DNA from 3 places in the Streptomyces sp. NPDC057445 genome. Region 3 is predicted to be linked to each of the others. Evidence: riboswitches for the same ligand, from Rfam matches in the RefSeq annotation. Region 3 holds a riboswitch; each other region holds the start of a gene.
The links. A riboswitch is a leader RNA that binds a small molecule or an ion and turns the genes downstream of it on or off. The one in region 3 is predicted to bind cobalamin.
Positions count from the first base shown of each region.

Region 1: another riboswitch for cobalamin. It lies ahead of ACFU5O_RS27220 (cobalamin biosynthesis protein); the one in region 3 lies ahead of cobN (cobaltochelatase subunit CobN).
Region 2: another riboswitch for cobalamin. It lies ahead of ACFU5O_RS34190 (acyl-CoA thioesterase); the one in region 3 lies ahead of cobN (cobaltochelatase subunit CobN).

Region 1 is NZ_JBHVDH010000016.1:63,229-67,433, forward strand. It holds gene ACFU5O_RS27210 (anion permease) at 1-1,019, shown strand, start outside; gene ACFU5O_RS27215 (hypothetical protein) at 1,036-1,257, shown strand; cobalamin riboswitch at 1,382-1,533, shown strand; gene ACFU5O_RS27220 (cobalamin biosynthesis protein) at 1,564-2,544, shown strand; gene ACFU5O_RS27225 (cobyric acid synthase) at 2,541-4,112, shown strand.
Region 2 is NZ_JBHVDH010000029.1:16,223-20,427, reverse strand. It holds gene ACFU5O_RS34205 (hypothetical protein) at 15-287, shown strand; partial or broken gene ACFU5O_RS34200 (short-chain fatty acyl-CoA regulator family protein) at 966-1,181, shown strand; gene ACFU5O_RS34195 (cobalamin-binding protein) at 1,213-2,136, opposite strand; cobalamin riboswitch at 2,355-2,580, shown strand; gene ACFU5O_RS34190 (acyl-CoA thioesterase) at 2,625-3,071, shown strand; gene ACFU5O_RS34185 (ABC transporter substrate-binding protein) at 3,471-4,205, shown strand, end outside.
Region 3 is NZ_JBHVDH010000006.1:127,354-131,558, forward strand. It holds gene cobN (cobaltochelatase subunit CobN) at 1-2,424, opposite strand, end outside; cobalamin riboswitch at 2,463-2,597, opposite strand; gene ACFU5O_RS16290 (cobalamin biosynthesis protein CobG) at 2,656-3,945, shown strand; gene ACFU5O_RS16295 (precorrin-8X methylmutase) at 3,942-4,205, shown strand, end outside.

The sequences.
Region 1 (4,205 bases), on a different contig from region 3:
CAGAAGTGATCTTCGCGGCGCTCGTCGGCGCGATTCTGTGGAACCTCTTCACCTGGCTGCTGGGCCTGCCGTCCAGTTCCTCCCACGCGCTCTTCGGCGGTCTCATCGGTGCGGCCGTGATGTCCGCCGGTTTCTCCGCCGTCGACGGCGGCACCATCGTCACCAAGGTCCTGATCCCGGCCGTGGCCGCACCGGTCGTCGCCGGTCTCGCCGCGCTGTTCGCGACGAAGCTGACCTACAGGATCGGCAGCAGGGCCGACCAGAAGGCCACCGCCAAGGGCTACCGCGCCGGCCAGATCGCCTCCGCCGGACTCGTCTCCCTCGCCCACGGCACGAACGACGCGCAGAAGACCATGGGTGTCATCACCCTGGCCCTCGTCACCGGCGGCGTCCTCGTCCCGGGCTCGAACCCTCCGATGTGGGTCATCGTCTCCGCGGGCCTCGCGATCGCGCTCGGCACGTACCTGGGCGGCTGGCGCATCATCCGCACCATGGGCAAGGGCCTGACCGACCTCCAGCCGCAGCAGGGCTTCACCGCCCAGACCAGCGCCGCTACGGTCATCCTCGCCTCCTCGAACCTGGGCTTCTCGCTGTCCACCACCCAGTCCTGCTCCGGCGCCGTCATGGGCGCGGGCCTCGGCCGCAAGGGCGGTGTGGTCCGCTGGTCCACCGCGACCCGGATGTTCGTCGCCTGGGGCCTGACCCTGCCGGCCGCGGGTCTGGTCGGTGCCGCCGCCGAGTTCCTGACCAGTCAGGGCACTTGGGGCATCGCCGTCGTGGCGGTGCTGCTCCTCGCGGGCTCGGGCGTGATCTGGTCGCTCTCGCGCCGCAAGCCGGTCGACCACACGAACGTCACCGACGACGAGCTCACCGAGGCCGGTGCGGAGCCCGCGGGCGTCATCACCAACGCCATCGCGGCCGTCACCCCGCCGCCCACCGTCGCCGCGGCCGAGGAGCTCAAGGCCACCATCCCGGCCCCGGCCGGCGAGTCCAACCCCGCGCCCGCCGCCACGGTCTAAGGAAGAAACGAACCCCATGAAGATCGACTGGGCAGCTCTCGGCTCCGTCTTCGGCGTGAGCCTCGTCGTCACCGTCGCCCTGGTGGGCCTGTTCACCCTGGGCATCGTGGGCCTCGCCAAGCAGGAAGCCGCCTCGGCGCAGGGGGGCTCCGCGGCCCTCACCCGCACGGGCGCGTACGCCTGTTTCGCGCTCTGCGTGGCCGCGGTCGCGTACGGGATCTATCTGATCGTCGTCTGACGGTCGTACACCACCCTGTACGGCAGGAGCCGGGCCTCGTGGACGAGGTCCGGCTCCTGCCGTGTCCGGGGCCCTGTGTGGGACTCCGCACACTGTCCCTGCGCAGGTCAAAGGCGAGTTGACGGTTGTTCTCGACCATGGTGGACTTCCGGAGCCATTACGGCGGCAGAAGAGGAAGCCGGTGCGAATCCGGCGCGGTCCCGCCACTGTCACGGGTGCACTCCCCTCACCGGAGCACCCCGGAGCCAGGAACTCTCTCCCGCCGGTCACGTCGAGCCAGGGCGCGGACCCTGAGTGAGGACGAACATGCCTGCCGATCCGGGGGGCTGGGGGGATGTCTCCCCAGAGATCACTTTCGCGTGCGGTGCTGCTGCCGGACTCTTCGGCGACCTGCTTCTCGGCGATCCGCGCCGCGGGCATCCGGTCGCCGCGTTCGGCCGGACCGCCGCTGCCGTCGAACGGGTGCTGTGGCGCGACCACCGGGGTTGGGGCGCGCTGCACACCGCGTTGTGCGCCGGGGGCGCGGTCGCCGCGGGAGCGCTGGCCGCTGCCTCCGTACGCCGTTCCCGTACCGCCTCGTTCGCCCTGACGGCCGCCGCCACCTGGGCCGTCGTCGGTGGTACGTCGCTGGGCCGGGAGGCCGGGGCGATCGGGGGAGCACTGGCCGCCGGGGACCTCGAGGTCGCCCGCGAGCGGCTGCCGCATCTGTGCGGGCGTGACCCGCAGGCACTGGACGGCCCCGGGATCGCCCGCGCCGTCGTCGAGTCCGTCGCGGAGAACACCTCGGACGCGGTGGTCGGCGCGCTGGTGTGGGGCGCGCTCGGCGGGGTGCCCGGCCTCATCGGCTTCCGTGCCGTCAACACCCTGGACGCCATGGTGGGCCACAGATCCGCCCGCCACCGCAGGTACGGCTGGGCATCGGCGCGGCTCGACGACGCGGCGGGCTGGCCCGGCGCTCGCCTCACCGCCGGACTCGCGGTACTCGCGGGCGGAGATCCACGCGGCGCCGTACGCGCCTGGCGCGCCGATGCCGCGAAGCATCCGAGCCCCAACGCCGGTCCGGTGGAGGCGTCGTTCGCGGGGGCGCTCGGGGTAAGGCTCGGGGGGACGCTCTCGTACGGCGGACGGGTCGAGCACCGTCCCGTGCTCAACGCGGAGGGGCGCACGGTCGAGGTCACGGACATCGAGCGGGCGGTACGGCTCTCGCGGCGCGTGGGCGTCCTGGCCCTCGCGGTGTGCGCGGGCGCGCGGCTCGCATACGGGGCAACGAGGGGGAGGCGCACATGAGGGGCGGCGGACTGCTGGTCGCCGGGACCACGTCGGACGCGGGTAAGAGCGTCGTCACGGCGGGCATCTGCCGGTGGCTCGTGCGCCAGGGCGTGAAGGTCGCGCCCTTCAAGGGCCAGAACATGTCCCTCAATTCGTTCGTGACCCGCGAGGGAGCGGAGATCGGCAGGGCGCAGGCCATGCAGGCCCAGGCGGCGCGCGTGGAGCCCTCGGCGCTCATGAACCCCGTGCTGCTCAAACCGGGCAGCGACCGCTCCAGCCAGGTCGTGCTGATGGGCAGGCCGGTGGGCGAACTGAGCGCGCGCGGGTTCTTCGGGGGGCCCGGGCCCGCGGCGCAGCCGCATTCAGGCGGTGTGTCCCCGGGGAAAGTGCTGCACGGAGGCCGGCGGCAGGAGCTGTTCGAGCCCGTCGTGGAGTGCCTGGCGCAACTGCGCGACACCTACGACGCCGTCATCTGCGAAGGCGCCGGCAGCCCCGCCGAGATCAATCTGCGGCGTACCGACATCGTCAACATGGGCATCGCGCGCGCCGCGCGCCTGCCGGTGCTGGTGGTCGGGGACATCGACCGGGGCGGGGTCTTCGCGCAGTTCTTCGGTACGACGGCGCTGCTCGCGCCGGAGGACCAGGAACTGGTCGCGGGCTATCTGGTCAACAAGTTCCGGGGCGATGTGACGCTGCTGGAGCCGGGACTGGAGATGCTGCACGGGCTGACCGGACGGCGGACGTACGGCGTGCTTCCGTACGCGCACGGGCTCGGCATCGACGAGGAGGACGGCCTGCGCGTCTCCCTGCGGGGCGCCGTCCGCGAGTCCGTGACCTCGGCGCCGGTCGGTGAGGACGTCCTGCGGGTCGCGGTGTGCGCCGTGCCGCTGATGTCCAACTTCACCGACGTGGACGCCCTGGCGGCCGAACCGGGCGTCGTGGTGCGGTTCGTGGACCGCGCGGAAGAGCTCACCGACGCCGACCTGGTGATCGTTCCCGGCACCCGCGGGACCGTGAAGGCGCTCGCCTGGCTGCGCGAACGCGGACTCGCGGACGCGATCGCCCGGCGCGCGGCGGAGGGCAGGCCGGTGCTGGGGATCTGCGGCGGCCTCCAGGCCCTGGGCGAGCGCATCGAGGACGACGTCGAGTCACGTGCCGGTGCGGTCGAGGGCCTCGGGCTGCTGCCGCTGCGGGTGCGGTTCGCGCGCGAGAAGACCCTGGCGCGGCCCGTCGGTGAGGCGCTCGGCGAGCGGGTCGAGGGGTACGAGATCCACCACGGTGTCGCCGAAGTCCTGGGCGGCGAGCCCTTCCTGGACGGCTGCCGGGTGGGGGCGGTGTGGGGGACCCACTGGCACGGCTCGCTGGAGAGCGACGGCTTCCGGCGGGCGTTCCTCCGCGAGGTGGCCGCGGCGGCCGGGCGGCGTTTCGTGCCCGCGCCGGACACGAGCTTCGGCGCCCTGCGCGAGGAGCAGCTCGACCGGCTCGGAGACCTGATCGAGGAACACGCGGACACGGACGCGCTGCTGAAGCTCATCGAGTCGGGCCCGCCCGCCGGGCTGCCGTTCGTTCCGCCGGGGGCGCCGTGAGCGGGGCCCGCGGGATCCCGGCGTGCGCGGGGAGGGCTCTTCCACCCCGGACCCGGGAGCGTCGGACGGCGGGCCGTGCCCGCACAGGCAGGG
Region 2 (4,205 bases), on a different contig from region 3:
AGCGGGCGGCAGTCATGGCAACACTCCACGAGCGGAAGACCTACCGCGAAGCCATCATGAAGGCTCTGTACGAGACCACGGAAGGCAATCGCCTCCTCGGTGTCACCGGGACGAAGCTGCGCGACGACCTCGAGGTCCCTGAGCAGGATCTGGCCGCCGCCTGCGCATACCTGGAGGGCGAAGGACTCGTCACCGTCGACTGGGCCCGGGGAAACACACCCACGATGGTCACACTGACACACCAGGGAATCCTGCTCATGGAGGCCGAAGAGGAAGGACGCGGCTGACACGGCGCGGCCTCACCCGGTCAGGGACCTGAGCGACCCAAAAAGATCGCTTATGCCAGAAACGCACCTCGGACATACGATGGTGAGTGGGCCGGTGCACTCTCACGTGCAACCGACCCGGAAGGGCGGCCCCGGTGTGTAAACGCCGGGGCCGTTGCGCACGGTCGGTGCGACGGCAGCGAACAGGGCCGGAGTGAGCCGCCCGGAGGCGCCGGCAGCGTGTGCCGCACGGCAGACGAAGGAGGCCCGGCAGCCGCGCCCCCCACCGACGAGACCACTTCCCATGACCCCATGTCGACGCACCCGCCCCCGTGGCCTCAGCGCCGCTGACGGCAGTCCGGGAGCTGGCAGCCGGCCACCGGCGTATCCGTGCGCCTCGCCGAAGCGGGAGCCACCGTCCAGTCTCGTAGGCCCAATTCGCTGATGGAGCAGTGCAGTCGTGCATACGATTCGTCTGCTCCCATCCCGATCCGGAGCGACAACCGAATGCGTACGCGACTGTCATGGTCTGCAGCGTGGAGCCTCGAGCCTGGCCCACGCGAAGCCGGCACGCCCCAACGCCCCGATCAAAGTGGGCCTCACCGTGCAGGGCCCCGACGGAACCCTCTTCAAGGGCAGCATCAGGACGAAGGGGCACAACGGGATCCTGCCGGGCTCGCGTGCCCGGCGCCGCGTCGCCTCGGCTGCGAGGTCCGCCACGCCTCCCGGCTCGTCTACTCCGACGGGCTGGACCTCGACAACACCTCCGCGGCCACCCCGATCGGGATGGGCTGCCGGGTCTGCGAACGCCTCGACTGCCCGCAACGCGCCGTACCGCCCCTGGGCCGGCCGCTGACCATCGACGAGAACAGCAGCACCTTCGTTCCCTATCCCGTCGCGGACACGCAGAACTGAGCACCCGGCGCCGCGGCACGTTCCGCCGCCGTTACGCGCGCAGCCGTCGGGCCTCCTGCGGGGTCACGGGCTCTCCCGCCCGGACGGAGTGCAGGACATGGGCCAGGACCTCCGCCCCTCTGACCACCCTGGGACCCGGCCGGTTGAAGTAGGCCGGACCGTCGAGGATCCACGCCTCGCCCCTGCGTACGGCCGGCAGATCGTCCCAGCCCGGAAGCGACGTGAGCAGATCGCTCTCTTGCAGTGTGCGCTCGGGGGCGAACCCGCACGGCATGACGAGGACGACGTCCGGACGTGCGGCACGTACCGCGTCCCACTCCATGGGCTTGGTGTGTTCGCCCGGCGACGCCAGCAGCGGCTGCCCGCCGGCGCAGGCGATCTGCTCGGGAACCCAGTGGCCGGCAGGCCAGAGCGGATCGAGCCATTCGACGGCCACCACGCGGGGCCGCGGCAGCCCGGCGGTCAGCCGTTCCACCTTCGCCAGTCGCTCACGCAGTTCCGATCGCCGCTGTTCGGCCCGCTCGGGTACGCCCAGCAGCGCACCCACCCGGACCAGGCAGTCCAGCACATCGCCCAGGGTCCGGGGCTCCAGGCTCAGCACCCTGGGCCCGGGCCCGCCGTCCAGCACCCGTACGGCCCGGGACACCCCGCTGTACGACACCGCGCACACGTCGCACACGTCCTGGGTGAGGACCACGTCGGGGGCGAGCTCCGTGAGGGCGGCGGTGTCCAGGGTGTAGAGCGAGGAACCCGAGTGCGCCGCCCCGCCCACCGCGTCGGAGATCTCCCGGCTGCTGAGCGCGTCCGCCGAGAACTGCGCGGCGGTGACCACGGGGACGGCCTCCACATCGCGGGGCGGCCAGTCGCATTCGTGCGTGCGGCCCACCAGGTCGCCGATCAGACCGAGCTCGGCCACGATGTCGGTGGCTGCAGGGAGCAGCGAAACGATGCGCATCCTCCGACCCTAGGGTCTTTCGTCCGGATCGGGCCGGATCGGTGAGAGGGGTCCGGCGGACGAGAGAGCCGGGACCCGGCCGTGCCGGACGGCGGGGTGAGTCGGTGGTTGACTCCTGCGCCCCAAGAGGCGAGCCGTGCGGGGCGGAGAGGGCGGGGAAGGAAGGCAGCCGGTCCGGCTTCGCCGGTCGGGCTGGTCGGGCTCGTCGCGGGAGCGGATACCCTGGCGCTGCAGCTGGTTCGCGCCCGTCAGCCAGGCGGGATGCGTCGTAAGAGGGAACCCGGTGGGAATCCGGGACTGCCCCGCAGCGGTGAGCGGGAACGACCGCCGTCATACGCACTGGACCCGGATGGGTCCGGGAAGCGACGGCCAGTAGGTGCCTCGTCCTTATGGACAGGGGCGTGCCCGCGAGTCCGAAGACCTGCCGCTGCCCGTACGCCACTGGTGCGTGCGGTGCCGCTTGCCGCGACTCGCGAAGGAGAGTTGACGTGGCCGACCGAACCGCCACCCTGCCCGCGCCTGCCACCCGCAAGGCCCCGGCCGATTCCCGGGTGACCCTCGCACACATCATGAGCGAGCACGACACCAATCTGTACGGCACCATCCATGGCGGCATGGTGATGAAGCTGATCGACGACGCAGCCGCGGCCGCTGCCGGGCGTCACGCCGACGGGCCCGCCGTGACCGTCTCGGTCGACCGGCTGACGTTCATCTCCCCGGTCCGGGCAGGTGATCTTCTGAGCGTGCATGCCGAACTGGAGCGCGCCGGGCGGACGTCCATGACCGTTGCGGTCCGGGTGACCCCCGAGCGGTGGAACGCCTCAGGCCCCGTCGCCGAAGTGGCCACCGGGCGGCTGACGTTCGTCGCGATCGACACCGACGGCAGACCGCGTAGCGTTCCGGCACTCGATACCGCGGTCGCCGACGGACCCTGAGCCGTCCGTCCCTACCGTGACTCCGCACGGGGCGGCCGCGCCTCCGCCCCGTCCGGAATCGCGCCCGCACGCACGGGACGTGGCTCGTTGCTCCGCCTTCGGGCGTGGTCGAAGCCGTTGGTTCCGGAACCCCCGCGCGGGCGCTTCCACCCGGCACGCCGCCTTTCGTCAGGCGAGCCACGGCCCAGGTAGCGGGAGCGGCGGGAGTCGGTCACGAGCACAACCGTCGTGCCTCGGTGAGCCCCCTTCGGGTCCCGACCGAGACTATTGCCCATTATTCGTAGTTGCATAGGGTTCGCGAGATGCGACGAACGAGTGCGGGTTCGTGTCCCCGACACGGCTCGCCCGCTCCGCGACGTGCGCCGGCCACCGGCCCACCGCGGTGAGAGGAACCACGGAATGAAGAACAGGCTCCGGCTGTCCTTGCTGCTGGCCCCGGCCACGGCTCTGTTGGTGGCGGGCTGCGGGAGCGCCGCCCCGCAAGACGCCCCATCGACGGATTCGGCCGCCAAGGGCTTTCCGGTCACGGTGTCCAACTGCGGTGTGAAGACCACCTATCAGCGCGCGCCACAGCGAGCGGTGTCGCTGAACCAGCACGCGACCGAGGTGATGCTCGCGCTCGGGCTGGAGAAGTCGATGGTGGGCACCGGCTACCTCGACGACAAGATCCTGCCGGAGTACCGGGCCGCCTACGACGGACTCAAGGTTCTGTCCAAGGAGTACCCGTCCTTCGAGGCACTCCTGACCGCCGAACCGGACTTCGTCTACGGCGGGTTCGCCAGCACCTTCGACGAGAAGGAGGGTCGCAGCCGCGCCGCGTTCACCAAGGCCGGGATCAACACCCACCTCAACATCGAGGAATGCTCCTCCGGGCCCGTGACGATGGACAAGATGGACGAGGAGATCCGGGCCCTCGGCAAGATCTTCGGCGTCGCGGGCCGGGCGGAGCAGCAGGTCAAGAAGCTGCACGGCACGCTGGACGCCGTCGAGGAGAAGCTGTCCGGCGTCACCCCCACCAAGCTCTTCGTGTACGACAGCGGCGACAAGACCGCATTCACTGCAGGCGGTACGGGCATAGGCAACGAGATGATCAAGCAGGCCGGCGGAGTCAATCTCTTCGCCGACGTGGACAAG
Region 3 (4,205 bases):
GGGGGAGCCGGAGGGGCCCGCGGGGACGAAGCCGCCATTGAGCGCGTGGACCGCGTGGTCGAGTTCGTCGGTCGTGGCGGACAGGCGCGGGACGACCTCGCGGGCGGCGAAGTCGAGGATGTCGGCGACGGCCTGCCCGTGTCCCTCCGCCACGGACGCGACGGCGGCCGGGTCCCAGTCGGCGGCCTCCATCGCCTCGACCAGGGTGCGGGCCGCTGCCTCCGCCTCGTCGGCGGTGGTGCGGGTGGCGGCGGACTCGTCGAGGCCGAGGGCCTCGCGCAGCCCGGGCAGGGCGGTGGTGCCGCCCCAGATCTGGCGGGCACGCAGGATCGACAGGACGAGGTTGACCCGCTCGGGGCCGGTCGGCGCGCCGCCGAGGACATGCAGACCGTCGCGGATCTGGGCGTCCTTGACCTCGCACAGCCAGCCGTCGACATGGAGCAGGAAGTCGTCGAAGCCGTCGTCGTCGGGGCGGTCGTCGAGCCCCAGGTCGTGGTCGAGCTTCGCGGCCTGGATCAGGGTCCAGATCTGGGCGCGGATGGCCGGGAGCTTCGCCGGGTCCATGGAGGAGATCTGCGCGTACTCGTCGAGCAGCTGCTCCAGGCGCGCGATGTCGCCGTAGGAGTCGGCGCGGGCCATCGGCGGGACGAGATGGTCGATGAGGGTGGCGTGCACACGGCGCTTGGCCTGGGTGCCCTCGCCCGGGTCGTTGACCAGGAACGGGTAGATCAGCGGCAGATCGCCGAGCGCCGCGTCCGGGGCGCAGGCGGCGGACAGGCCGGCGTTCTTGCCGGGCAGCCACTCCAGGTTGCCGTGCTTGCCGAGGTGGATCATCGCGTCGGCGCCGAAGCCTCCCCCAGAGCCTTCGGCCTGGGAGGTACCCCCAGTCGTCTGCGGGGCCGCGATCCAGCGGTAGGCGGCGAGATAGTGGTGGGAGGGCGGCAGATCGGGATCGTGGTAGATCGCGATCGGGTTCTCGCCGAAGCCGCGCGGGGGCTGGATGACGATGACCAGGTTTCCGCGGCGCAGGGCGGCGAGCACGATGTCGCCCTCGGGATTGCGGGAGCGGTCCAGGAACATCTCGCCGGGCGCCGGGCCCCAGTGCTCCTCGACGTGCTCGCGCAGCTCGGCGGGCAGGGTCGCGTACCAGCGCCTGTAGTCGGCCGCCGGGATGCGGACCGGATTGCGGGCGAGCTGCTCCTCGGTGAGCCAGTCCTGGTCGTGGCCGCCCGCCTCGATGAGCGCGTAGATCAGCTCGTCGCCGTCGCCGGACTCGAGACCCGGGACCTCCTCCGTACCGAAGTCGTAGCCTTCCGACCGCAGGCGGCGCAGGAGGGAGACGGCGGACGCGGGGGTGTCCAGGCCCACGGCGTTGCCGATCCGGGAGTGCTTGGTCGGGTACGCGGACAGGACGAGCGCGAGGCGCTTGTCGGCGTTCGGGATGTGGCGCAGCCGGGCGTGGCGCACGGCGATCCCCGCGACGCGGGCGGCACGCTCGGGGTCCGCGACGTACGCCGGGAGTCCGTCCTCGTCGATCTCCTTGAAGGAGAACGGGACGGTGATGAGGCGCCCGTCGAACTCGGGCACGGCGACCTGGCTGGCGGCGTCCAGCGGGGACAGTCCCTCGTCGTTCTCCTCCCAGGAGCTGCGCGATCCGGTCAGGCACAGGGCCTGGAGCACAGGTACGTCGAGCCCGGCGAGCGCGCCCGCGTCCCAGGACTCGTCGTCGCCGCCGGCCTGTGCCTCTGCGGGCCGGGTGCCGCCGGCGGCGAGGACGGTGGTGACGACGGCGTCGGCGCCGCGGAGCCGGTCGAGGAGTTCGGGCTCGGGGGCGCGCAGGGAGGCGACGTAGAGGGGGAGCGCCCGGGCGCCCGCGTCCTCGACGGCGTCGCAGAGGGTGCCGACGAACGCGGTGTTGCCGCTCATGTGGTGGGCGCGGTAGTAGAGCACGGCGACGGTCGGTCCGTCGGTGCTCCTCGCCTCGCGGTCCAGGTGGCCCCATGTGGGCGCGGGGGCCGGGGGCTCGAAGCCGTGACCCGTCAGCAGGACCGTGTCGGACAGGAACCGGGCGAGCTGTTCCAGATTGTCCGGGCCGCCGTGCGCGAGGTAGGCGTGCGCCTCTGCGGCGATGCCGATGGGGACGGTGGACGCCTCCATCAGCTGGGCGTCGGGGGCCTGTTCACCGGTGAGGACCACGACGGGCTTCTGCTGGGCGAGCAGGATGTCGAGGCCCTCCTGCCAGGCGCGGATGCCGCCGAGGAGGCGTACGACCACGAGGTCGGCGCCGTCCAGCAGGCCGGGGAGGTCCTCGAGCGGGAGGCGGGAGGGGTTGGCGAAGCGGTACCCGACCGGACCCGCAGCCGCGCGTGCGCTGAGCAGGTCGGTGTCGGAGGTCGACAGCAGCAGGATCGTCGCGTGCGTCATCGCGTGCGCAGGCCTTCCTCGGGGTGTCCGCGCCCCGGGTGGTCGTGAGGACGGCGGGAGTTCCTGGCTCACCGGACCTCGGGGTGAGGCCTGGCTGACAGTGGCGGGACCGCGCCGGATTCGCACCGGGCTTCCTCCCTAGGGTCCTGGGACCCTGTGCCGTTTGCATAGTAGAGGCTGCCGCCCGGCTGCAGGGCGGCCACCTGGAAGGACGTCGGTATGCTCGCCGCCATGCCGCCCACACCGACAACACCCCCGGACCCGGGCGAACCTCGCATACGGGACCGGGACGACGCCTGCCCCGGCGCACTGCGGCTGCATGCGGCGGACGACGGGCACCTGGCCCGACTCCGCCTGCCTGCGGGCACTTTGACGACTCATCAGGTATCTGTGCTGGTCGACGCGGCGGAGCGGCTGGGCGACGGTGCGCTGAGCATCACCTCCCGTGGGAACGTGGAGCTGCGCGGCCTCGGCGAGGGATGCGGGGCACGGCTCGCGGCGCTGCTCCGGGAGGCCGGGCTGCTCCCCTCCGACACCCATGAGCGGGTGCGCAACGTCATGGCCTCGCCTCTCGCCGGACTCGACGGACTCGGCTGCGCCGACGTGCAGTTGTGGGCGCGGGAGCTGGACGAGCTGCTGTGCGCGAGCGAGCGGGCGGCGGGACTCTCCGGCCGCTTCCTGTTCGCCCTGGACGACGGGCGGGGCGATGTGGCGGGTCTGGGCGCGGATGTGACCTTGCTCGCAGAGCCGGGCGGTACCGCCGTCGTACGGATCGGACCGGGGACCTTTCCCGTCCGCGCCGCCGACGCCCCGCGGGCGGCCGTCGCGGCCGCAGAGGCGTTCCTCGCCGCGGCAGAGGCGGCGGGCACCGGGGCGTGGCGGGTACGGGAGCTACCCGCCGGGCAGGACATGGCGGTGGACGCGTATCTGCGGGGTGCGGGCATCGAACCCGTAGGGCGAACGACTGCCGACAGCGCTGCCCGTCCGCCGCTGCCGGGCACACATCGGGCCGGTCCGCCGCCCGGGATCGTTCAAGGCCCCGCCGCCTGGGCCCTTTCCGTCGCCGCCCCGCTCGGGCGGCTCACGGCGGCGCAGGCGCGCGCGCTGCTTCCCGCGCCCGAGGGCGACGTACGCCTCACCCCCTGGCGCGGGGTCGTCGTGCCCGGCTTCGCGGACCGGGCGGCGGCCGGGACGCGGCTCACGCAGCTCGACGACGCGGGGCTGATCACCGGCCCTGACTCCCCCTGGTACGGCGTCGGCGCCTGCACCGGCCGGCCCGGGTGCGCCAAGTCCCTGGCCGACGTACGGGCCGACGCGACACCGGGCCGGGGCGGGCTGCCCGTGTACTGGTCGGGCTGCGAGCGGCGGTGCGGTCGTCCGCAGGGGGAGTACGTGGACGTCGTGGCCACCGCGGACGGCGCGTACCGGGTGACCGTGCACGGCGCCGCCGTACCCGTACCGTCGCGCGCGCAGCTCGCCGACACCATCGCCACCGTCCGAACCCGCACGACGACGAAATGAGCAGGAGCAGAGTGTTCGACTACGAGAAGGACGGCGCGGAGATCTACCGCCAGTCCTTTGCCACCATCCGCGCAGAGGCCGACCTCGCCGCGCTTCCGGCCGACATCAGCCAGGTCGCGGTGCGGATGATCCACGCCTGCGGCATGGTCGACCTCGTCCGCGATCTTGCGTACTCGCCCGCCGTGGTGTCCCGTGCCCGCGCGGCGCTGCGCGCGGGCGCGCCGATCCTGTGCGACGCGCAGATGGTCGCGAGCGGCGTC